One region of the Paenibacillus sp. FSL R5-0378 genome, then DNA from elsewhere that is predicted to be linked to it. Evidence: riboswitches for the same ligand, from Rfam matches in the RefSeq annotation. Region 1 holds a riboswitch; each other region holds the start of a gene.
The links. Region 1 has a riboswitch for cyclic di-AMP ahead of MKY74_RS03430 (C40 family peptidase). Riboswitches for the same ligand answer to the same signal wherever they lie in the genome.

Region 1 (7,954 bases):
GTGCCGAAGAACTACACGGTGGCCGCAACCGGTTTCCCGGTACAGAACTCACAGATCAAGAACGGCGAGAAGATTTATCAGTTCTACGCCGACGACGTACATGACTTTGCCTGGGCCGCATCCCCCGACTTTATCGTCGCCGAGGAGCCGTTCTCTTCAGCGGAGGTGCCCGGGGTCCGGATCAAGCTGTATCTCGATCCCGCCCACAAGGATTTGAAGGAGCGCTATTTTTACGCCGCCAAGGCCGCGCTTAAATATTTCAGCAAATGGTACGGGAAGTATCCGTATTCCACCCTGTCTATCGTCGTCCCGCCCGAAGCAGGCAACGGGGCAGGCGGCATGGAGTATCCGACGCTGATTACCGCCTTCGGGGCCAAGGACGACTCCCCGGGTTACGATCTCGAGCGGACCGTCATCCACGAAATCGGCCATCAGTACTTCTACGGCATGATCGCCAGCAACGAGTTCGAGGAGGCCTGGCTGGACGAAGGCTTCACCTCCTACGCTGAGGATAAGCTGATGGAGCAGGAATACGGCGTCATCCCCAATCTGCCGATCCAGTCCTCGCTCATCGCTTCGCCTGCGCCGCTGACCCAGGACGCCTGGAAATATACGTCGCAGAATCAATATGCACTGAACGTGTATTACCGCGGCAAGATGGTCCTGAAAGAAATGGAGACGCTGACCGGCGCCCAGACCATGAAGAAAATCATGTCCACCTATGCGAAGAAATACCGTTTCCAACATCCTGCCACGGCCGATTTTCAAAAGGTGGTCGAGCAGGTAACCAGCAAGTCGTGGCAGACCTTCTTCGATCAATATGTATACGGCAGCCAGATGGCCGATTTTTCGGTCGACGAAATTACGGTGCGCAAGGATAAGGATTCGGCGCAGCCCCGGTACGATTCTTTGGTGAAGGTCAGCAAAAAGGGCGGCGATCTGCCGCAGGTGCCGATACTGTTCACGTTTACGGACGGGCATCAGATCAAAAAGGTTTGGGACGTAAAGAACGCCAGCACCCAGTTCAAGCTGACATACAGCTCCCCGCTGGCCTGGGCCATGATCGATCCCGGCTATACGATCGTGCTGGAAAACAAACATGTGAACAACTACCTGAAGGCGGACATGGATCATAAAGTGCTCCTCCGCTGGAACGTAAGCATTACCAAGCTGATTGAAACCCTGCTTGGAAGTCTGTCCTGGTGAGGTGAGAGCAGTGAAATCCTATATTGTTAACGGTTGGAAAAGCGTCAAAGACCAATTTTATGTCATGATCATCATGTTCCTGTACCAGCTGCTCTGGGGCTACTTCCTGTACCGTCTGATCGATTCGGCGGTCGTGCCGCTGCTGATGCGGTATCCCGATCCCCCGCCGACCGAACTCAGCCAGGTCCTCTATTATGTAGAGGGACAGATGAGCTTGACGCAAAGCAGCACCGTGCATACTTACCTTTGGGTTCTCCTGGGAATGGTCGCCCTCCGCATGCTGCTGACCCCATTTATCCACGCGGGCATCTTCTACGGCCTGCACCGGGAGCATCAGGGAGAACGCGGACTGTTTTTCTTCCAGGGCATGAAGCTGCACGGCAAAACGGTGTTTCTTTTTCACCTGATCGAATGGGTGCTTATCGCCGCTCCGTTATACTGGATGATCCCGAAGATGTATCCCATCCTGCTCAGCGCGATCCAAAACCATGCCCAGCTGCTTCACTGCATCCCGTACATTGCAGTCTGGCTTCTGTACTGCTACATCGTCCATCAGATGATTCTGTTCATGCAGTTTGGCAAAACCGGTGGAACCAGCATGTTCTCCTCGCTCTGGATCTGCCTGCGAAGCGCGCTGCCGGTCATCGGCATATCCGTTCTGCTGGGCACGGTCAGCCTGCTCTTGTATGGCATTACCAGCAGCGTCTCTCTGATCTGGGCAGGGCTTGCCACCCTGATTATCCAACAGGGCTACCATATGGTCAGCTGTATCTTTAAATTATGGAATATCTCCTCCCAATATGATTTGTGGCATCAGCAAATGAACCGTACGAAAAAAAATATTTCGGAATAGTTAAAATTTTGTCATAACTTTAACCCGCTGATAAAAGAAGAACCCCGTCTCTTTCTGTTGAAAAGAGGCGGGGTTTTTGTTGTAAAATGATTGTTAACCATTTGCCAAAGTATAAATCCTCTGTTAAAATAATCCGAGTACGAACTTAGTAACAACTTTGTAATCTTTGCTGTAACGATTTTGACTTTGCTGTAACTGATTTCATCATTTGTCCGTTCATTTGATTGGTATGTACGATTATAGGTAACTTGTCAGCATGTCCATTTCCGGTGCAATCATCACGAGCCGAATTCCCGGGCACCAGGAAGCGGGGGATCCAATTTTGGGTGAATTGATCTCGCTACAGAGGGATCATAGGGGACCTTCTACCGAATCCTTAAGCTAACCTCGCAGGCATTGGAAGGGGTTTATTTTTTTGAAGAAGAAGTTGGCAGCCGCAGCGCTGGGCCTTACACTTGCGTTCTCCATGGGCACCGGCAGCGTATTTGCGGATTCATCTCTGAATCACATCGTTAACAACACGATCGGCGTTTCTTACAAAACCGGCGGAACAACTACGAACGGCTTCGATTGCTCCGGTTTTACCCGTTACGTGTACCAAAAGCTGGGGTTAAACCTCCCGCGTGTATCCGCTGCGCAATATAAAACAGGTACCGCTGTTTCCAAAAGCCAGCTGAGAGCAGGAGACCTGGTTTTCTTTAACACCCTAGGCGCAGGCGTATCCCATGTCGGTATTTACATCGGCAACGGAAAATTCGCGCACGCGTCCTCTTCGAAAGGCGTTACCATCAGCAAACTGAGCCAAAGCTACTACGCCAACCGCTACGTTGGCGCCAAACGGGTCATGAGTACGGCCAAATATCAAGCTGCGGTTTACAATTGATTATCTCTCGAAAACAATGCATATCCATAACAACCCGCGCCGCTGATTTTTGCCGAAATCGCCCCGCGGGTTTGTTGTTACTTATTAGACGTACGAACCACCGAAAAGGTAACAGCATTTCAAAAAATTTTTTTACACGAGTAAATCCACGGTTTTCCCCTGTTTTTTCCACCCTTGTCATTTCTTTTACCCACTCGTCCAACAAATAAACATCATTTCCTATAAATTTTCCTACAAATCTTCTTTTTCTGTTAGAAACAATTGCCAAAGTCCGATTCCTTTGTTACAATAGTCCCAGCGATAGTAACAACTTTGTAATCTTTACCTGACACAAAGTTGCGAACGAATAAGAAGTACCAGGGAATGATACATAGTGTAAAAAGTTCATGCCGAATTTCCTCACACTAAGGAAAGCGGGGGAACCAGTTATGGGTGAATTGATCTTGCTTCAGAGGGATCATAGGGGGCCTTCTACCGAATCCTTAAGCTAACCTCGCAGGCGCCGGAAGGGGTATTTTACTTGAAGAAGAAGCTTGCAGCAGCAATCATGAGTTTCGCCATCGTGCTCACGGTCGGCACAGGAAGCGCTTTCGCGGATTCCAAGATGGATAAAGTGATCGACAGTGCGATCGGAACCAAGTACAGAACGGGCGGAACCACAACAAGCGGATTTGACTGCTCGGGATTTACAATGTATGTATTTGATCAATTGGGCATCGATCTGCCCCATCAGTCTGGTTCCCAGTTCAGCATGGGTTCGGCCGTATCCCGCAGTGATCTGAGAGCAGGCGACTTGGTATTCTTTAATACATCGGGAGCCGGAGTATCCCATGTCGGAATTTACGTCGGCGACGGAAAATTCGCACATGCCTCCACTTCTCGCGGTGTGATCATCAGCTCTCTGAGCGACAGCTACTACGTCAACCGCTACGTTGGCGCCAAACGAATCATGAGTACGGATAAATACAAAACCGCCGCCGTCGATTCCGAGGACGTAGATGACGTCCAGTAATGCAGGTAAAGCAAGGGTACGAGATCCCGTAGAATGAGATTTTTGCCGAAATCTCCTTTTGCGGGATTTTTTGCGGACAGAAATGGGTAACCCTTCCATTCCCGCCCGCTACTCCTCATTTACCCCTCTATTCTGAAATTAAACAGATATCTGGGACAATCCGGAATATTTTTTCTCTAATGTTCAAATCCTACAGGGAGGTCTGGAAGGGAGATCTGCACATGAACCTCCAACATGAGAGCTTCATGATCGTTCCCATGACCCGGGAGCATGCTGAGACCGTCTGCGCCTGGGTGTACGAGCCTCCATACGATTTATACGGCTGGCTGCCGTGGGATCAGATGGAGACGCTTGGCGTCGAATTTGGTGATCCTGAGGTGAGGCAAAGCCAATATGTGTCCGTCCTGGATGCTGATCATACCTTGTGCGGGTTCGCGCAGTTCTTTCCCTTGGCAGGCGTGACCCGGCTTGGTGTTGGCATGCGGCCTGATTTATGCGGCCAGGGGCTGGGTAAGAGCTTTATGCAGGCTGTGGTCGCCGCAGCCCGTGAAAGACGGCCTGGGGACGAAATCGACCTTGAAGTGCATACTTGGAATAAGCGGGCCATCCGGGCTTACGGGAAGTCGGGGTTTGTCATCGCTGATACCTACCCCAAGCTGACCCCTGAAGGTGAACAGCTGTTTCACTGTATGGTCTATGAAGGGGTCTAACTTGAAAATTCCATCATCATAAAAATGGTACAAATTTGTGTATTTTTGGTGGCCCCAAGTTTGGATTCGTTTGCTTTTTTGACACAAACTATTTGATGTGATGGCTTGTTCCGTTATAATGAAGGAATGAAGAATGACAGTTTACATAGAAAGGACGAAAACGGATGCAAAAATGGATCATGAGCGGTGTATTAACGATCGCAGTGGTTATGGCAATTGTGCTCATGTTTACGCTTCCAGGCAAAGAGCAGGTGGCGGAAGAAGAGAAGCCGACCATGCCGGAAGTCACGATGGACGCCGCAGCGGCCGAAGCTGTGGTTAAAGACCAAGGCTGCATTAGCTGTCACGGGGATCAGCTTCAGGGTGCCGTAGGCCCGAACCTTCAAAAGATCGGAAGCCAACTGTCCGCTGAAGAGATTTACACCATTATCACTAAAGGTAAAGGCGGCATGCCATCCTTTAAAGACAAGTTGAAAGCTGAAGAGATTGCCAATGTGGCCCAGTGGTTGGCTGAGAAGAAATAACAGTTGTAACGCATACAGAAACACGCTTTGGAAGAACGGGACGTTCATCGCAAAGCGTGTTTTTATTTGCTGCATTATTCTCGTTACCTTTTTTCGCCGGAACGCATTTTTTCGAACAGTTCGTTAAATTGGTGGGCCTCCTTGACATCCAGGGACGTAATCCCGCCTTCATCCCATGAAGTCAAACGCAGCGTCACATTTTTATAATCAATCGTAATAAAGGGGTGGTGGCCAAAAGCCTCTGAAATGGCCGCAACCTCATCCACAAAGGAAATGCCCTTCATGAAATTGGAGAAAACGTATTTGCGCACAATCCAGCGGCCCTCTTCAAGCTCCCAGCCTTCCAGCTTAGACAAATGCGTTTCTACTTCTTCTTGCGTATATACCATTCTTCCGTTCCTCCCTGAAACCTAACATCCCCGAGGTTCACCAGGATGTGTCATTAATGTATGCTCGGGCGAAAAACCTTTACCCATTGTATTCATCCCTGAATGTAATCATGCTTCTTCAAGGAGAGTACATACGAATAATATCTTACCATGGACGGGTTTATAAAATCCATCCGGCCCCAGGGACTATATCAGTGAGACTACGGTCAGCTCCTCGTCGCCGATCAAGAGGTTGATCCGGTGATGGTCCTTGTCATACATCACGACACCGCTTCCAACGGTGATGACAGGTTCGGCTCCCAGCGCATAGAACAAATCCTCCGCCAGCGCCTCATGCACCTCACGCTTCTCTTCGATGCCCAGCTGCATCCAATCCTGCTCCGCCATTTCAAAAAATAAATAACTGTCCGGAATTTCCCCGACAGCTGCCGTCAAATCGGTCAATATGCCGTCATAGTCACGACCATGCTTAACACCCATGCCATTCCCTCCATATCGAAGTTTAGTTACTCATACGATCTATAAGCGATGATTGTGAATGGTGAATGCCCTGCTCCATGCGCCCCTGTGTCAGGGTCTCAAGTGGGCCATTCGTCACCCGTTTGTGCTGTGATTATTCCCTTCAGGGTATGGTGCTCGGACTTGATTTTGTAGGACAGATGAACCTTGTCATTTCATTATACCGGAAAATATCCCTTAAAAAAAAAGAGAATGGTGTCGATAAATAATATAAACCGTTTTTTGTGAAAGCGACCATGTTGCAAGGATGTAAACGCGGTCGATTCCGAAAGGATTCAATTCTATTTCTCATGGATGAGGTGTGCAATGGAAATTTCAACGATTGTTGGCCTGATACTCGGTGTGGTTGCCGTCCTAGTCGGCATGGTGCTGAAGGGCGCCCCGATCGTCAGCCTGCTGACGCCCGCCGCTTATGTCATTATTCTCGCCGGAACCGCCGCTACGCTGTTTATCGGCTTTCCGATGTCTGAGATCAAGAAGTTCCCCAAGCTGTTAAAAATGACCTTCGTCAAACAAAAGCTCATGCAGCGTCAAGAGCTCATCACCCTGTTCATGGAGTGGGCCTCCATCACCCGCCGGGAAGGCCTCCTCGCTCTGGAGACCAAGGTCGAAGAAATCGACGACGCCTTCCTGCGCAACGGTATGCGCATGATTATCGACGGTAACGACCAGGAGTTCGTCCGCGACGTCTTGATGGAAGATATTGCGGCGACGGAAGAGCGTCACCGTGCAGGTGCCCTGCTCTTCTCCCAAGCCGGTATGTATGCTCCTTCCCTAGGGGTGCTTGGCGCCGTCGTCGGCCTGATCGCCGCCCTGACCAAGATGGAGAATATGGCCGAGCTGGCCCACGCGATTGGCGCTGCCTTTATTGCGACGCTGCTCGGTATTTTTACCGGTTATGTCCTGTGGCACCCGATCGCCAATAAGCTGAAACGCCTGTCCAAAAAAGAAGTGGAGCTCAAGCTCATGATGGTGGAAGGACTGCTGTCGATTCAATCCGGCGTATCCACCATTGCGATCAGCCAGAAGCTCTCCGTCTTCTTAACCCCTTCCGAGCGCGCTCAAATGAATGAGAAGGAGGATGGTTCAGGTGGCCAAGAAGACTAGACATGAACCGCATGAGGAGCATGCCGACGAATCCTGGCTTCTCCCCTATGCCGACCTGCTGACACTGCTGCTGGCCCTGTTTATCGTGCTCTATTCCATGAGCGCCACGGACGCCAAGAAATTCGAGGAAATGAGCCAGGCCTTCAACAATGCCCTCAGCACCGGAAACGGCGTGCTCAACTTCAGATCCAATTTGCCGATGGATAAAAATATGGACCAGGGCAAAAAAGACTCCCAAGAGAGCATCGTCACGAATAACAATGACAAGAAACAGAAAGCCCAGCTGGCTAAGCAGGAACAGGAAGACCTGGAGAAGCTGAAGCAGCAGCTGGATCAATATATCAAAACGAACGGCCTGACGAACCAGCTGGATACCAAACTGAACCAATCGCAGCTTACGATCACGATCAGCGACAACGCCCTGTTTGCTTCCGGCAGCGCTCAGGTGAAGCCTGAGTCACGCCAGTTGGCGCTCGCCATCAGCAGCATGCTGCAGCAGTTCCCGACGTATGACGTCGTCGTGTCCGGCCATACGGACAATATGCCGATCTCGAACAGCGAGTACGCGTCCAACTGGGACCTGAGCTCCAACCGGGCGCTGAACTTCCTGAAGATTCTGCTCACCAACAAGCAGCTCGACCCGGCCAAGTTCACCTCCACCGCCTTTGGCGAGTTCCGGCCCGTGGCTTCCAACGATACCGCAGCCGGCCGTGCTAAAAACCGCCGCGTCGAGGTATCCATTATCCGGAAG
Region 2 (7,954 bases), 4.5 Mb from region 1:
ACAATTTCGGTACAGCCCGTTGTCGAGCATGTAAATCGTTTCTTTGCCGGAAGTGATCCGGAACGCATAGCTAAGACGCTTGTATTTAGGCAGCACGGCAGCTTCCCAATAATCGAACATCTCGTCGGTCGCGGCTTTTTCCATCGTAATTTCAAAATAGGTCGAATCCCAGTCGTATTTGTCTCCGGTCATCGCAACCACCGTATCCACGTCGTTTCGTTTGGTGCGGACACGCAGATGTATCGTCTTCGGATCGTATGCATAGGCCCATTTGTCCCGGGGGACATGGTATAAAGCTTCCAGCAGCATGACTACACCTCCATCAAATATCTAGCTATTTAATACCTCATTCCCGGAATGATGAACCATGGCTGCCGCCTTAATCTGACGTTTCGGTGAACTTTTTGCGTAGGAGTCCCCATTGCGTGTAATTACATAATAAGAAGCTTTTCTTTCAAAGGGTGCAGGTTTTTGAAGGGATTTATGCATCGGATTAGGAAGGAGACGGGCCTTGAAACGGTAAATACATATTTATTCCGAAAAAGAAGGGGAGGTGACTAAAAGAAACAATAGAACTAGGAATAAATGGTATTAAAAAGCTATAATCCGCATTATTCTGGCTATTTTGAAATGTATTGACCACTGTATGAAAATGTCATTGCATAATCATGCATTTTTATTGTATGATTAGAACCGTGGTTTTTCGGGCTGGGCCGGATACGGATCATGCCTTTGAACAACAATAAGTATCATTGAAATGGACAGGAGAGATAGATATGAAAAAATGGGGTATTCTAACGGCATGCATTCTGCTGGCAGGCTCCCTGCTTGCCGGATGCGGAAGCAAACCTTCGACTGAGGGCAGCACGGCAGCGGGCGAACAGCCGGCCAGCGGCAAGACGATCGTGCTTGGTACTAGCGCGGACTTCCCGCCGTACGAATTTCATAAAATGGTGAACGGCAAGGACCAAATCGTCGGCTTCGATATCGAAATCGCCAAGGAAATCGCCAAAGACATGGGGGCGCAGCTTGAAGTCAAGGACATGAGCTTTGATGCGCTTCTCGGCGAGCTGTCCACCGGCCGGGTAGATTTTGTCATTTCTGGCCTTACACCAAACGAAGAACGCAAGAAACAAATCGATTTTTCGAACAACTACTATAAGGCAGAGCAGGCCGTTGTCGTCAGAGAGGCTGACAAAGACAAATACAGCACGATGAAAGCTCTGGAAGGAGCTTCGCTCGGCATTCAGAAGGGTTCGATCCAGGAGGACATTGCCAAGACGATTCCGGGGGCGAAGATCACCGGCCTGGGCAAAATTTCCGACATTGTGCTTCAGCTGAATTCGAGCCGCGTGGATGCCTCCATCATGGAGAAACCGGTTGCCGAAGCATACATCAAGAACGTCAAAGGTTTGGTAATTGCGGATGCGGTTCCTGATTATAAGGAAGACGGCTACGCGATCGGGATCAAAAAAGGCAACACCGAGCTCGTGAACCAAATCAATAAAACGCTGGACCGTCTGAAATCCGAAAACAAGATTGAGCAGTACGTCGCCGAAGCGAGCGATTTGGCTGCACAGAAATAGAGGTTAAGCTGTCTGTTCTCATTTTATACATCGGATAAAATAGCGAAGCGAATTCGCTATTTTTTCTGTTCAATGATGGGTACCTTGTTTCAAATATGTCCCGATCTGTTGTATACAGGGAAAGGATGGGACAGGCAGGTATGATGACAAAGGAGGTTCTTGGGTCTTTATGAATATGTTCTCCGTTTTTTGGGATTACCGGACGTATTTTGCGACAGGTATCCAGTATACACTGCTCCTGGCGGCCATCGGCGTCTTCTGCGGCTTCGTGCTGGGCATTCTTATATCCTTGATGCGGATGTCCCGCTTTTGGCTGCCGAAGCTAATCGGTTCGGTATGGGTGGAAGTTCTCCGCGGTACCCCGATGGTTGTTCAGCTGTTTATTATTCACTACGGCCTCGTGGCCTTCGGGGTCAAATTTACGCCGATCGAGTCCGGTGCAATTACGCTGTCCATTAACAGCTCCGCGTACCTTGCGGAAGTGTTCCGTGCCGGAATCCAGGGGGTGGACCGTGGCCAGTCGGAAGCGGCCCGTTCCCTCGGAATGACGCGCAGCATGACGATGCGGTACATCGTGCTGCCCCAAGCTGTTAAAAGCGTGCTGCCGGCCATCGGCAATGAGTTTATTACGATTATCAAGGAATCATCCATCGTATCGTTTATCGGCGTCACCGACTTGATGTACCAGTCGGGGGCTATCCAAGGGATTACGTATGATTACCTCAGTCCGCTGCTGGTCATTGCGGCCATCTACTTCATTATGACGTTTACCCTGTCCAAGCTGCTAGGGGTATTCGAAAGGAGGCTGAATACCGATGATCAGCGTTAAAGATCTGCGCAAATCGTTCGGCAAGCTGGAGATTCTGAAAGGGATCGACATCGACATCGCCAAAGGCGAGGTCGTCGTCGTGATCGGCCCCAGCGGCTCGGGGAAAAGTACCTTTCTCCGCTGCCTGAATCTGCTCGAAACGCCAACAGGGGGGCAGATCACGTTTGAAGGCGAGCCGATTACGGACAAACGCCACAACATCAATGCCACCCGCGAAAAAATGGGCATGGTGTTCCAGCATTTCAATCTGTTCCCGCATAAATCGGTGCTGCAGAACCTCATGCTAGCCCCGGTTAAGGTGAAAAAGCAGCCGCCGGCCGAGGCGGAACGGATTGCCCTTGACCTGCTGCGCACGGTCGGATTATCCGACAAGAAGGATGCGTATCCGTCCCAGCTGTCAGGCGGGCAGAAGCAGCGGATCGCCATCGCGCGGGCGCTGGCCATGCAGCCCCACGTCATGCTCTTTGACGAGCCGACTTCGGCCCTGGACCCCGAAATGGTCGGCGAAGTGCTGGAGGTCATGAAGAAGCTTGCGGAGGGCGGCATGACGATGGTCATCGTAACCCATGAAATGGGGTTTGCCCGGGAAGTCGGCGACCGGATCGTCTTTATGGACGGCGGACAAATCGTCGAGCAGGGGACGCCTGCGGAAGTGTTCGGTAACCCACAAAACAGCCGCACGAAAGATTTTCTGAGCAAGGTTCTTTGACAAAGTGCCTGCATATAAAAATGATAAAGCCCTGGACGAGAATATTACTCATCCAGGGCTTTTTATGTACCTTTTCATGAATAAATTGTTAAAATGAATGAGGATTTTGTAACTATTTTAAAAGGAATTGAGCTGCTGCTCCCTTGCTTAAGTCAGCTAACAACCCTAAATAAAGCCTGATAATTCAAGACTTTTGGATTGGTAACATTTTCATGCGCACAGGTTACAAAATTGTGATATATTTGTTGAGCCGAAACTTTTCTAAGGTAAAGTGCGGGGGATGTAATTTGTGTACATAGTACGCTTGGGGTGAATCGCACCAATAGGGCGTAGGGTTGTCTCCTCAATCCGAATCCGACAGCTAACTTCGCAGGCATCACGACTTAAGGAGGAACCATGAAAAGATTTAAAGGAATCAAGACACTTGCAGCCATCATCGGCATTTCTCTGGCGGTACAAGCGGTACCCACGTTTGCGGACTCGGTCCATGTAGCGAAGGATGGAGACACCTTCTATACATTATCTAAACAATATGGCGTTAATTTGAATCAGCTGATGAATGCAAATCCGAGCGTAGAAGCAACCAATATTTATCCAGGCCTGAAATTAAACGTTCCCGGAGCAAGCACAGCCAAGGCATTTGCCGCAGAGGACAACGGCTCCATCATCACAGCAGCTTCCCTGAACGTCAACGGCGATGACAAAGTCGTGGAAGCATGGGGTAAAACCTTCAATTACTCCAAAACGCTGGACGTCCGAGCTACGGCTTATTCATCTGCCGCTAGCGAAAACGGCAAGTGGGGAGCAGTGGACTACTTCGGCAACCCGCTGAAGCTGGGAACGATCGCGGTTGACCCTTCCGTTATCCCGTTGGGAACGAAAGTGCTGGTTACCGGTCACAGCTTCCAAGGCCTTCCGAAGAAAGCCTTCGTAGCGACAGCTAAGGATACCGGCAGTGCGATTAAGGGGAAACGCATCGACATTTTCGTGCCGGGCAGCCCGGAAAGCGTTAGTGCCTTCGGGTTCCAGGACGTTGAGCTGTACTTCATTAAATAGTCAATGCTATTCATAATAACACGGAAAAACCGGCTTTTGTACTCAAGCCGGTTTTTTTTGTACGCTCAGCGCGTTACTTGTCTTTTGGAACGTGAAGTAACCTCGGCAGCGTGACGAATGAATAGCCTTTATTTTTCAAAGTCTGAATAATGTCCGGAAGGGCATCGATCGTACCGCTGAGATTGGACGTGGTTCCGCCTCCCGCATGCTGAAGAATGATCGAGCCTTGCCCAACGGTGGACAGCACGTTGCGCTTGACCGCTTCCTTGCTGATTCCTTTCCAATCCAGCGAATCGACGTTCCAGTTTACGATTTTGTAGCCCTGCTGCTTGGCCCAGCGCAGTTGGCGTTCCGTGATGTCTCCATAAGGCGGCCTGATCAGCTTGGGCTTATAGCCGACGATGCCGTAAAGCGTGTTCTCCGTCCGCTTAATCTCGGCTACATATTCGTCCATCTCCAATTTGTGAAACACGGGATGATTATAGGAGTGGTTTCCGATCACATGTCCTTCACGGACAATGCGCTCGACCAGCTCGGGATGCTTCTTCGCCCGGCTGCCCATCACAAAAAAGGTGGCTTTAATATGATGGGCTTTGAGCACATCCAGGATCTGAGGAGTAAACCTGGGATCCGGCACGTCATCAAAGGTTAGGGCCACCTCTTTGACGCGCGGACCGTGAATTTTGAACGTTTCGGGATATTTTTTGATCAGCTGGCCTAGCGTAAGGATCTGCTGTTCCTTCCGCTTTTCTTTCGCCTCCCGGCTGCTGGTTTCCCGTGCAGGTTCGGAACCTGACGAATGTTCCGGGGGTTCACCGCCTTGAGCGGCGGCTGCCGGCCACCCGGACTGCCAAGGACAGATCAACAACAAGATCAGCAGGGAAGACAGCAATGTGCATAACAGCTTCTTTTTCATCCGTCTCGACTCCTTTCCACCGCGGACAAACAGCGAAAGCATGATTTATCCTTGTTATGTCCATAAGTTGATGCAATTATGTTGCTTTAAATCAGTTGCTGGGCCACATTTTCATATCGTTCGGCAAAGCGTGTATAATAGAACTGATGGATTACGGTCGCTGTTCGTTGGCCGTAACCGCGAGGTATGGACGATTGAACGGCGGCGCTGCAATCATATAACCCTGTTGTCATATAGGCTTAATCACATACAACATAAAGGAGACACGAAGCAATGGCAGATCTATTTACACCTTATGTACTTAAAGGATTATCTCTGAAAAACCGGATTGTTATGCCTCCGATGTGCCAATATTCGGTACAGGCTGAGGACGGGATCCCTAACAATTGGCATTATGTCCATTATGTATCCCGCGCAGTCGGCGGAGCCGGATTGATTATCGTAGAGATGACGGGGGTTCACCCGGACGGACGGATTACGAACCGGGATACGGGAATATGGGATGACGGGCAGATCCCTGCTTACCGCAAAATCGTCGACGAAGTGCACGCCCATGGCGCAAGGATCGGCATCCAGTTGGGCCATGCCGGCCGCAAGGCGGAGGACGCGAACCCGCCCGTAGCCCCATCGGCCATCCGTTTTGACGAGAAATATAAAATTCCGAGGGCTTTGTCCACCGAAGAGGCCCAGAGTCTGGTTACCGCCTATGGGGAAGCGGCCCGGCGCGCGGTGGAAGCCGGCTTTGATACCGTCGAGATACACGGCGCTCACGGCTATTTAATCCATCAGTTCCATTCTCCGCTGACCAACCGAAGAGACGATGCGTATGGAAAAGACCTGGCGTTGTTCGGAGAAGAAGTTGTTAAAGCCGTCAAGAAGGCGGTCCCTGAAGACATGCCTGTTCTGATGAGAGTGTCAGCCAAGGAGTACGTGGACGGCGGTTATGACGTCGATTACTGCGCGGAAATCTGCCAACGATACCGGGATGCGGGCGTGGACGTATTCCATATTTCCTCCGGCGGTGAAGGTCATATCGGATCGAACGGCGGACCGAAGGCCGGCTCGGGGTACCAGGTGGAATTGGCGGAGCAAATGAAGGCAAAGCTGGATGTACCGGTAATCGCTGTCGGCCGCTTGGAAAATTACGAGGAAGCGCAGCAGGTGGTGCTGGAAGGAAAGGCGGATCTGGTCGCAGTCGGCAGAGGCATGCTGAAGGATCCTTATTGGGCGCTTCATGCGGCCCAAGAGTTGAACGGAGAACAGAAGATCCCGAAACAGTACTTGCGCGCTTTTTAACTTAGGCATTGCGGAAATAAGCTAATCAAGCATTCACAACAAAACGCTGGAGTCAGATCCGTAGGATCGGCTCCCGCGTTTTTTAAACGGTAAACATACCCTTGAATGAAGGCTCCTTACTGCTATATTATGGAAGATGAACAAACGCCGAAAAAATTTTGGCGATTTTTGAAACGGTCCTAAAACTGCTGCGTAAAAGAGTATCAAGAAGAACACATTAACCTTTCAGGAGGAACAAGAAACCATGGCTATTTTCAAAAGACTGCGCGATTTAACAATGTCCAATATTAATGCGATTATTGATAAGGCAGAAGACCCGATCAAGATGACGGACCAATACATCCGCGATATGACCGAAGATTTGGAAGACGCGGAGAAGGCTGTAGCCGCTCAAATCGCCATCGAGAAAAAATTCAAGCAGCTGTACGAAGAGCAGCAGGCGCTCGTTGAGAAGCGTACCCAGCAGGCACACACCGCAGCCCAGGCACAGAACATTGAGCTGGCCCGCCGTGCGCTGGAAGAGAAAAAATCGGCTGAGCAGAAAATGAACGAATACAAAGCAAGCTACGACCAGAACAAGGCTTCGGCCGACAATCTCCGTGCCAAGCTTGAGGAAATGCGCAAGCAGCTCACCGAAATGAAGAACAAAAGAGAGACGCTGGTAGCCCGCTATAATGCGGCCAAAGCGCAAACCGAAATCAACAAGGCGATGAACGGCTTCAGCACCGATTCTGCGACGAACGGCATGAAGCGGATGGAAGAGAAGATGCTGCAGATGGAGGCGCAAGCCGAGGCCAGCAACGAAATGTCCGCCAAAGGCAAATCGCTCGACGATGAGTTCGAACAGCTCGGCAAGGACAAAGAAGTTGAAGATGAGCTGGCAGCGCTCATGAAGCAGTACGAGAACAAATAATCTGCCATAAACCGGGTATGATGAATAGCGAAGGGGAACATTTGTCATATTTCTCCTTCGCTTTTATTATGTATGAGTGAGACGTTGAGAAGATGTGGAGGCTAAGGTAGATGGATTTTAATATCATTAAAGGGATTCTGGTATGGACAGGTTCCGGGGCGATCCTGCTCTTTATTTTGATGTTTGTGGATTCGCTGTTTACCAAGTACAAAGATTTTGAAGAAGTGAAGGCAGGCAACATGGCGGTCACCTCGCGCCTGGTCATCAAGCTGCTGTCCCAGGGTTACATTCTGTCCGTTTCGATTCGGACCTCGAATAACCTGCTGGAAGCGCTTGTCGTATCGATCGTCTCCTTCTTGATCTTACTCGTGCTGGAAGCGATCGTGCGCGTCTTGATGAGATGGTGGGCAAAGCTTGACCTGGATACAGGTACACAGCAGGGCAAAGTGGGTTACGGCCTGTTTGCCGGTACGATCCATTTGGTGGGCGCCCTCATCATTACCGCCTGCCTGTAGCACGACCCCAATATATATTAAAGTTTGATTACCTAAGGAGTTATAGCATATGAGTGTATTTAAAAGAATAGGCAACCTGTTTGCCAAGCCGGAACCGCCGAAACCGGAGAAAAGCATGCTGGCGCTGATGCCGG
Region 3 (7,954 bases), 1.7 Mb from region 1:
GAGGGCGGCGAGCTGCAGGAGCTTAGACGGTATATCGAAGATCATGGACTGAAGGTGGCGAACGCCATCGCCTTCTGGGCTTGGGCCGACCGTGATCCTGAAGCGAGACAGCGCGGTTTCGAACAAGCGGAGAAGGAAATGGAGATGCTGGCGGAGCTGGGCTGTCTCGCGGCGGCGGCGCCCCCCTTCGGACAGGTTGACCACGTCACGCTGGACGAATTTGCCGCTTCCTTTGCCAAGCTGGCCGAGTCGGCCCGCCGGATCGGCATAGAGCCCTATCTTGAATTCTGGGGAAAAGCGGCCCGGCTGAACTGCCTAAAGGATGCGATTTACGTAGCTCAAGCCAGCGGGGTGGCGGACGCCAAAATTCTTATCGATCCGTTCCACATGTACACCGGCGGCAGCGAGCTTCGGGACCTTGAAGGCTTGGCTGGGAACCAGATCGGCATCGTCCATGTGAACGATTATCCGGCGGCGCCGTCCCGCTCCGAGATCCAGGATGCCCACCGGGTATTTCCGGGAGACGGCATCGCTCCGTCCGGAGCGCTCGCCAGAACGCTGGCGGATGCGGGATATGAGGGCTACCTGTCGCTGGAGCTGTTTATGGACAGCTACGGCGGGTTGACCGCCCTGGAGACCGCGAAGCTTGGCATCGCCAAGATCCGGGAGGCTTACAGCCTGTAATGTCCAGATCCATCGCGGGAGACAACCCCGTTAGCAAGCTGTCGCTGCTTGCGATTACGTGGCCGATTTTTGTGGAATCGGCCCTTCAAATGTTTCTCAGGACATCGGACACGTTCATGCTGAGCAAGGTGTCCGACGGCGCGGTTGCGGCGGTCGGTGTCGCGAACCAGATCATCATGTTTGCGGTGCTGATGTTCAATTTCGTGGCGCTCGGCTCCGCGGTGGTCATCTCGCAGTATTTGGGTGCCCGCAGGCAGCATGAAATCGGCCGGCTTGCCGGGTCCTCGCTGGCGCTGAACTTCCTGTTCGGCCTGGTCGTGAGCGTCATCGTCATGATGCTCAGCGGGCCGCTGCTGCGGATTTTCGACCTCGATCCTTCCCTGTTCGGGCAGGCGGAGAAGTATTTGCTCATCGCCGGGGGGGCCCTGGTCATTCAGGCGCTGCTGACCGCCGTCACGGCCATGATCCAGTCTCACGGATTAACCCGGCAGACGATGGTCGTCACGATCGGCATGAACGTACTGAATATTTTCGGGAATTACCTGTTTATTTACGGCCCCGGAGGCTTTCCGAAGCTGGGCGTCGTCGGGGTGGCGATATCCACCGCCTTTGCCCAGTGCGTCGGTCTGGCCGTCAATCTGGTGCTGCTACGCAAGGCGGCGGGCGTCTACATCCGCTGGAACGACCTGTTCGTGTGGAGCCGTGAGCATATCGGGAAGGTGCTTCGCGTCGGCGTGCCGTCCTCGGCCGTGTCCTTGTCGTACTCCGCCAACCAGTTTGTGACCACGGCCTTTATTTCGTCGCTTGGGGCCAGCGTGCTGGCAACGAAAATTTACACGCAGAACATCATGTTCTTCGTCATGATTCTGGCCGTCTCGCTGGGCCGGGGCGGGCAGATCATCGTCGGGCAGCTGGTCGGCGCGGGCCAGAGGGAAGAGGCCTACAAGCAGGTGATCCGGAATCTGATCCGCAGCGAGCTGATTACGCTGGCGGCCGTCGCCGTGCTGACGCTGTTCCGGCACCCGCTGATGAAGCTGTTCACGACCGACCCGGACATTATCGCGATGGGAGCGGCCTTGCTGCTGCTGAGCTTTCTGCTGGAGCCGGGGCGCAACTTCAACGTCATCCTGGAACGGTCGCTGCAGGCCGCCGGCGACGCCCGGTCCGCCATGATCGTGTCCATCACGGTGACCTGGCTCTTCAGTGTGCCGCTGACGTACCTGCTCGGCATTTATTGGGGATACGGCCTGTACGGCATCTGGGCGGCTTTTATCGCCGACGAATGGCTGCGGGGCATCCTGCTCTGGGTCCGCTGGAGGAGCAAGGCCTGGCAGCGAAAAGCGCTGGTGCAGCTTCGCAGCGAGGAGCAGGCGCTATAGCCGCCCGCGCAGGCAGCACAAAAGAACCGCCACTCGGGGATTATCCGGGGTGGCGGTTCTTTGTGCCAGCGCCGAACAGGGACAGATATGCCGAGGAGCGGCGGATCAAGGCGCGGGTATCCGTCGGGAACTCCGGGCCGAGCAGCGGGAGGCGGTTGACGGGAGCTTTCGCCTGGATTTCCGTATCAAGGTCAGCCGTCAGGCCGGAGATCGCAAGCGACGTTCCTCCCCGGATGCGCAGCGATGCTGCGGCTCCTTCGGCGTAAGCCGTACGGTTCAGCTTGAGAAGGCCGACATCAAGGGATCTTCCCATCTGTTCGGCTGTTGTGCGCGCGGTATGCTGCTCCAGGCGTGACCTGACATCAAGCAGCGCCATCAGCGCGAGCGGGTACTGATTGTGGCCCGGCTGCTTCAGAATGTTCATGGCCGTCGCGGTGATGGCCTCTTCCAGCGTCAGGCCGCAAATATAGCGCAGGCGGCAGCCCCACCGTACCAGATCGAAGGCTTGCTTGCCTGAGCACAGCAGGCCCTCGGCAAGCCCTTCCTCGCCGGAGTAAGGCAGCTTTAAAATGCCGATCCGGCAGTTTTCCAGCCAGCCCAGGCTGTGGTGCTGGTATCTTGGAAGAACGATTTCAAACAGTTCGATGGTGGGAATCAAAGCCCGGTTCATCGTGACATCCTCCTTGACTGTGATTTCATGGATACTCCCTGCCGTCTTGTTCCGGATCGTCACGGCCAGTAGGGTTCCATACATGTGTCCGATTGGTAAACTATCCGCATCATACGTCCAAGGGATATCTTTGGCAAGAAGACGAGGCGGATTTTTCGGATCAAAACCAGCATCTTTCCAGCGCAAAGTCCAAAATTCCGGCAAAAAGCCGCTTTTTTTCAGCCTAGCGGCTTCAGCCCTATATCGGCATTATATTCCTATCCAATGGGCGGGTTCAGCCATTTGAATGGCTTCCCGCCTTCAGTTATCCAGCAAAGCTAAGGAAAGCGGTAGGAAAGGCCGTAAAACAATGATTCCTACGGATTAGGACCCGTTTTCCCATCAGATCCCCAAATAAAGCAGGGAATCGTATCGTTTCCCTGCTTTACAGTTCGCCGTCCCAGGCGTATATTCATTTCATCATCCAATAGAGTAAGATTTGCGACTTGATAAACGCTGAATTTTCCGATGAAAAGCGGGGGAACCAATCGCAGTCCTCGCCCCACGGAGCTTTATGCTGGGGCTTGCGGCTTGCAGGGGTGAATCGGAGGCAGGATAATGCCTGTTTCCGTAGGGCTACTCTCACGGCCCGAATCCGTCAGCTAACCTCGTAAGCGTAGTTGAGAGCGGAGGAAACTGTGATTTGACGCATCAACACAGGGTATCTGCTCTGTGTTTTTCTGTGCGCTCATTTTGAAGGATGAAGCGTGTACATGAAATATGTCTATTCGCTGAATTTCCGCCGGAGGGCGGAAAGCGGGGGAACCGGTCGTGTCTGCAGCATCCGCTGCGGCCATATGGGGTGAATCTCGAAAGTGATGAGTAGGGCTACTCTTGGGCCCGAATCCGTCAGCTAACCACGCAAGCGTGTTAAGAGAGGCAGCTGTTATTCATGCAGATGGCAAGGCTTATTCGGCCTTGGAGTTGGAAGCATGGAAGAGTGTCCTCTTTCCGTTGCTTCTTTTTTGTTGTTTAAACAAGGAGAAGCATCGATTCCCAAGCGGGCGGCGCCCGCGATTTTGCACAAACAGAGAAAACAGGTTATTTGGGAGAGAGGAGAACATGAAGTGCCTCAGATACAAGTAAACGGAACCACGTTATATTACGAAATTCACGGCAGCGGCACGCCCATCGTGTTCATTCACGGGCATTTGTCGTCCCATCATATGTTTGAGCCCCAGGTCGAATATTTCAGCAAGCGGGCGAAGGTAATCGTGCTGGACCTCCGGGGTTACGGCAATTCGGGGAAGCTTGACGTGGAGGTCGGGCACATTATGGAAACCCAATGCAGCGATCTGTGCGAGCTGCTCAATAAGCTGCATATTTCGCAGGCGACGCTTGTCGGCTGTTCCAGCGGAAGCGTGCTCGCCCAGACGTTTGCCGCCCTTCATCCGGACCGGGTCAGCGCCCTGGTGCTCGTAGACAGCTACTTCGCGGGATGCTTCGGGAAAAAGAACCATTTGCTGAATATTTGCGAGGCGTGCAGCTGGCTGTCTTATTATTTGCCTGCGGAGTTTTTCCTCCGGTCGCTGCGGGTGACGTATAACCGGTGGAGACCGGTCTACAGCATCCTGCGCAAGGAGCTGTACCACAAGCGGCCGACAGAGTCAATCAAGCAGCGCATGGAGCTGCTGCGTATGGAGATGCCCGCCAATTTGGCGCGGCTGCCGATGCCTGTACTGTGCGTCGCAGGCAGCCAAAGCGAGTGGTTCGTCAAGCAAATGCAGCGGGCGGCCACCCTGTTCCGGCATGTGCAGCTGGCGACGATCGAGGATGCGATGTACCCGACCCATTTGTGCCAGCCCCATGCATTCAACCGCATGCTGCTGAACTTTTTGATGGACCAGCATATTTACCGGACCCGGGAAGCCTATGGAGGATAGTCCGTGGTCATGGGATTTGCCTCCTGGAAAGAAAATCGCATCTTGAATCGCACTGGCCCTAACCAAACGATCTACTCGCTATATTAGCTAATCAGTTAACCGCCCGATAAGAAGGCGGTTAACTGAGCTCTAGCGAGTATTCGTTTTTTCAATGAGACTGATTATATTAAAAAGGGAGGGATGAACCGTCCATCAATATCGGTGAACCCGTATTCCTGGGCAAGATCACCAACCTGTAGTACCCGTCCGTTTTTCAGTTTCACCTCATCATCCCCAGCTAGGGCTGACACCGCTCGCCCTACGTAGTACGGCGACTCCGTGTGTTTCAGAGCCTCAACCTCTTTCCAATGAGCTTCATCTGTACCGAAGTTCCTTAATACCAGTTCTGTTCTCATCCAGCCAGGGGAGACCGCTACCACGGTTATTTCAGTGTTTTTGAGATCATGAGCTAATCCGAGCGCTGAGCGGTTAATGGTATTCTTGGCGAGGTCGTAATAGAAAGTTCCTAAATACTTATCCTGATCCTGAAATGTGGTATGTACGATCAATCCAGAATCAGCTTCCAGCATAAGCGGGATCGCATAATGGTTTGTCGCTATTTGTGGGCGTACTCCATTCTGAAACATAGCATCCCACATGTTCAGCGGATATTCCCAGAATGGTTTGGATTGTAAATTCACTTCCAAGTCATGCAGTCCCCAGACGTTATTCACTAGGATATGGAGCCGTCCTTGTTCCTGTCGGATTCTCTCGATCAAAGCCTGTGTATCCTCATCACGGGTATGATCGCAACGACATGCGTACGCCTCTCCTCCATGACTTCGAATCTCCTCCACAGTTTCATCGATACTGCCTGGAAAACCGTGTGTAGTCGTCCCTCGTAAACTTCTTCCGGATACATAAACTACTGCTCCGGCTTTCCCGAGCTCAACGGCAATCCCACGTCCTGCTCCCCGGCTTCCTCCGGTTACGAGAGCGATTTTCCCAGCGAGTCTCTTCAAGTCCATCTACTCCTTCGCAGTTATTTATTTCATCATACTATGGTAATACGTCATTAACTGTCGTAGTTTGAGGATGAACGATTGATTTTTGGAATCAATGAAAAGGCACACTTGAAAGTTAGGCATATGGCTAATTTGTTATTTGCGGCTATACCGATAAAATACGTTATGGGAATCTGGGCTGCGGTGTGCAGCCTTTTTTAGGTTGGTGAAAGTGCTTGTGCCATTGACAGGCAGGGATATAATGGAGAGATATCATCATGGCATAAGAAGGAGGAAAAGTTGTGGCAACCATCGAAGATTTGATGAAGCTGGACATTCGCATCGGAACGGTGGTCAAGGCGGAGCCTTTTCCCGAGGCGCGCAAGCCGGCGATCAAGCTGAGCATTGATTTCGGGGAGCTTGGAGTCAAGCGTTCTTCGGCCCAGATTACGAGAAGGTATACCCCCGAGCAGCTGGTCGGCCGCCAGGTGGCCGCCGTCGTTAATTTTCCCGTGCGGCGGATTGCCGGATATGAATCCGAGGTGCTCGTTCTCGGCGGAGTTCCGGAAGAGGGCGATGTGGTGCTGCTGGCCCCTGATGTGCCTGTCGGCAACGGCACGCCCATTGCTTGAACATTTTACAAAACGAAAGGATGGATACCGATGATTCTGCGCCCAACGAAGGAAGACTACAACGAAGGTTTCGCCAAGTATGTCTCTCTCGTACCTGAGGGGAACCTCGAGGAGATTCTGAACGGGTCTCTGAACCGGACGACCGCGTTTTATTCTGCACTGACGGAAGAAAAAGGGAATTACCGCTATGCGCCAGGCAAATGGAGCTTGAAAGAGGTGCTCGGCCATATTACGGATAATGAGCGCATCATGTGCTACAGGCTGCTCCGCATCGCGAGGGGGGACACCACGCCTTTGACCGGCTATGACGAGGAAGTGCTGATGGAAGGCGCAGCCTTCGACCGTTTCTCCATCGCCGAGCTTCTCGAGGATTTTGCCGCCGTTCGCCGCTCCACGCTGACGCTGCTGCGGAGCATTCCGGACGAGGCCTGGACCCGCAGAGGTATCGTGAACGGTTATGAATCCACCGCCGCCGCTTGGGCGTATATTCTGACCGGACATGAAATCCATCATTATAACGTGATCCAGGAAAGATACATATAACTTCCCAAGGGTCAAAATGGGGCCGATTGCCGGCCATGCTGCGCGCCTCGAGCTCGCACTATGATTTGAGGCGCTCCTCGGCAAGATGAATAAAAGCCTGCGCAGCATGGCCCAAATATTTATCCGCCCGGTAAATGATGCTCATTTCCCTGTAGGGCGGATCATCATGGATGGGGAGGAACCGCAGCTTCGGATCGCCGATGGCTTCGACGAGCGTAGGCGTCTGAACGGTAACCCCCATGTTTTCCCTGACAAAGCGGAAGAGCGAAGGGTTGGACGTCGTTTCCACGACGATGTCCAGGTTAAACCCGTGCTTCCGGCAGTATTGCTCGACGAGCTCCCTTCCCCAGAACCCCTTGGGATACATAATGATCGGCAGGCCGTTCAGTTCAGTCAGGGAGACCGACTTCCTGCCGGCCAGCTCGTGTTCGGCAGATACCACCACGCCGTACTCCTCCCGGGGCAGGGACCGGACCACCAGCCGGTTGTCGTAAAGCGGCTTGAGCGAGATGCCGATATCGATTTCCGTACTAAGGACGAGGTCCGCTACATCGACGGCCGAGACGATCTTGAGCCGGACGTTCGGATACCGGTTGCGGAAATCGATGAACATCGGGGTCAGGCGGAAATCGAGCTCGGAAGGCAGCACGCCGACGCCGAGCGTACCGCCCTGGTGATGGCGAAGTTCGCCGATCTCCAGCTTGGCGTTTTGCAAATTTTGAAAAATTCCCCTTGCCTGCTTAAGCAGGACCGAGCCCGCATCGGTCACCGCGATCCGTTTGCCGATCCGGTCAAACAGAGGCATACCGACCTCCTCCTCCAATGCCTTAATCTGCAGGCTTAAATTCGGCTGGGAGATGCCGAGCTTATCTGCGGCCCTCGTAAAATGCAGCTCCTCGCAAACGGCCACGAAATACTCCAGTTGTCTCAGTTCCATGTTAATTCCTCCTGTTCATGAACAATAGAACGCGGCGCACCGAAGTAGAAGTAAATTCTAGAATGTGTGAAAACACGGTTTTATCATTTGTATAACAAATTATTATTATAATTTCAATATAATTGATAAATGATTGCTCTCCCATTAAGATGTGATCAAATCGATCTGAGGGAGAGAGAAATAATGAGAAAACCTTCACTGTTT

Region 2: another riboswitch for cyclic di-AMP. It lies ahead of MKY74_RS24290 (3D domain-containing protein); the one in region 1 lies ahead of MKY74_RS03430 (C40 family peptidase).
Region 3: another riboswitch for cyclic di-AMP. It lies ahead of MKY74_RS11765 (alpha/beta fold hydrolase); the one in region 1 lies ahead of MKY74_RS03430 (C40 family peptidase).

The regions. Positions count from the first base shown of each region.
Region 1 covers NZ_JBBPAY010000001.1:779,833-787,786, forward strand. Annotated here, with positions in the region: gene MKY74_RS03415 (M1 family metallopeptidase) at 1-1,206, shown strand, start outside; gene MKY74_RS03420 (hypothetical protein) at 1,217-2,059, shown strand; cyclic di-AMP (ydaO/yuaA leader) riboswitch at 2,333-2,470, shown strand; gene MKY74_RS03425 (C40 family peptidase) at 2,475-2,942, shown strand; cyclic di-AMP (ydaO/yuaA leader) riboswitch at 3,320-3,459, shown strand; gene MKY74_RS03430 (C40 family peptidase) at 3,463-3,954, shown strand; gene MKY74_RS03435 (GNAT family N-acetyltransferase) at 4,176-4,664, shown strand; gene MKY74_RS03440 (c-type cytochrome) at 4,829-5,188, shown strand; gene MKY74_RS03445 (4a-hydroxytetrahydrobiopterin dehydratase) at 5,272-5,577, opposite strand; gene MKY74_RS03450 (hypothetical protein) at 5,764-6,057, opposite strand; gene motA (flagellar motor stator protein MotA) at 6,403-7,203, shown strand; gene motB (flagellar motor protein MotB) at 7,187-7,954, shown strand, end outside.
Region 2 covers NZ_JBBPAY010000001.1:5,253,274-5,261,227, reverse strand. Annotated here, with positions in the region: gene MKY74_RS24310 (alpha-glycosidase) at 1-309, opposite strand, end outside; gene MKY74_RS24305 (transporter substrate-binding domain-containing protein) at 777-1,586, shown strand; gene MKY74_RS24300 (amino acid ABC transporter permease) at 1,756-2,415, shown strand; gene MKY74_RS24295 (amino acid ABC transporter ATP-binding protein) at 2,402-3,124, shown strand; cyclic di-AMP (ydaO/yuaA leader) riboswitch at 3,363-3,517, shown strand; gene MKY74_RS24290 (3D domain-containing protein) at 3,521-4,180, shown strand; gene MKY74_RS24285 (polysaccharide deacetylase family protein) at 4,254-5,096, opposite strand; gene MKY74_RS24280 (NADH:flavin oxidoreductase/NADH oxidase) at 5,370-6,392, shown strand; gene MKY74_RS24275 (PspA/IM30 family protein) at 6,637-7,305, shown strand; gene MKY74_RS24270 (DUF350 domain-containing protein) at 7,416-7,820, shown strand; gene MKY74_RS24265 (DUF4178 domain-containing protein) at 7,870-7,954, shown strand, end outside.
Region 3 covers NZ_JBBPAY010000001.1:2,492,375-2,500,328, forward strand. Annotated here, with positions in the region: gene MKY74_RS11750 (sugar phosphate isomerase/epimerase family protein) at 1-684, shown strand, start outside; gene MKY74_RS11755 (MATE family efflux transporter) at 684-2,063, shown strand; gene MKY74_RS11760 (hypothetical protein) at 2,104-2,733, opposite strand; cyclic di-AMP (ydaO/yuaA leader) riboswitch at 3,217-3,404, shown strand; cyclic di-AMP (ydaO/yuaA leader) riboswitch at 3,492-3,656, shown strand; gene MKY74_RS11765 (alpha/beta fold hydrolase) at 3,840-4,655, shown strand; gene MKY74_RS11770 (SDR family NAD(P)-dependent oxidoreductase) at 4,817-5,656, opposite strand; gene csaA (chaperone CsaA) at 5,941-6,270, shown strand; gene MKY74_RS11780 (DinB family protein) at 6,301-6,813, shown strand; gene MKY74_RS11785 (LysR family transcriptional regulator) at 6,872-7,750, opposite strand; gene MKY74_RS11790 (MFS transporter) at 7,934-7,954, shown strand, end outside.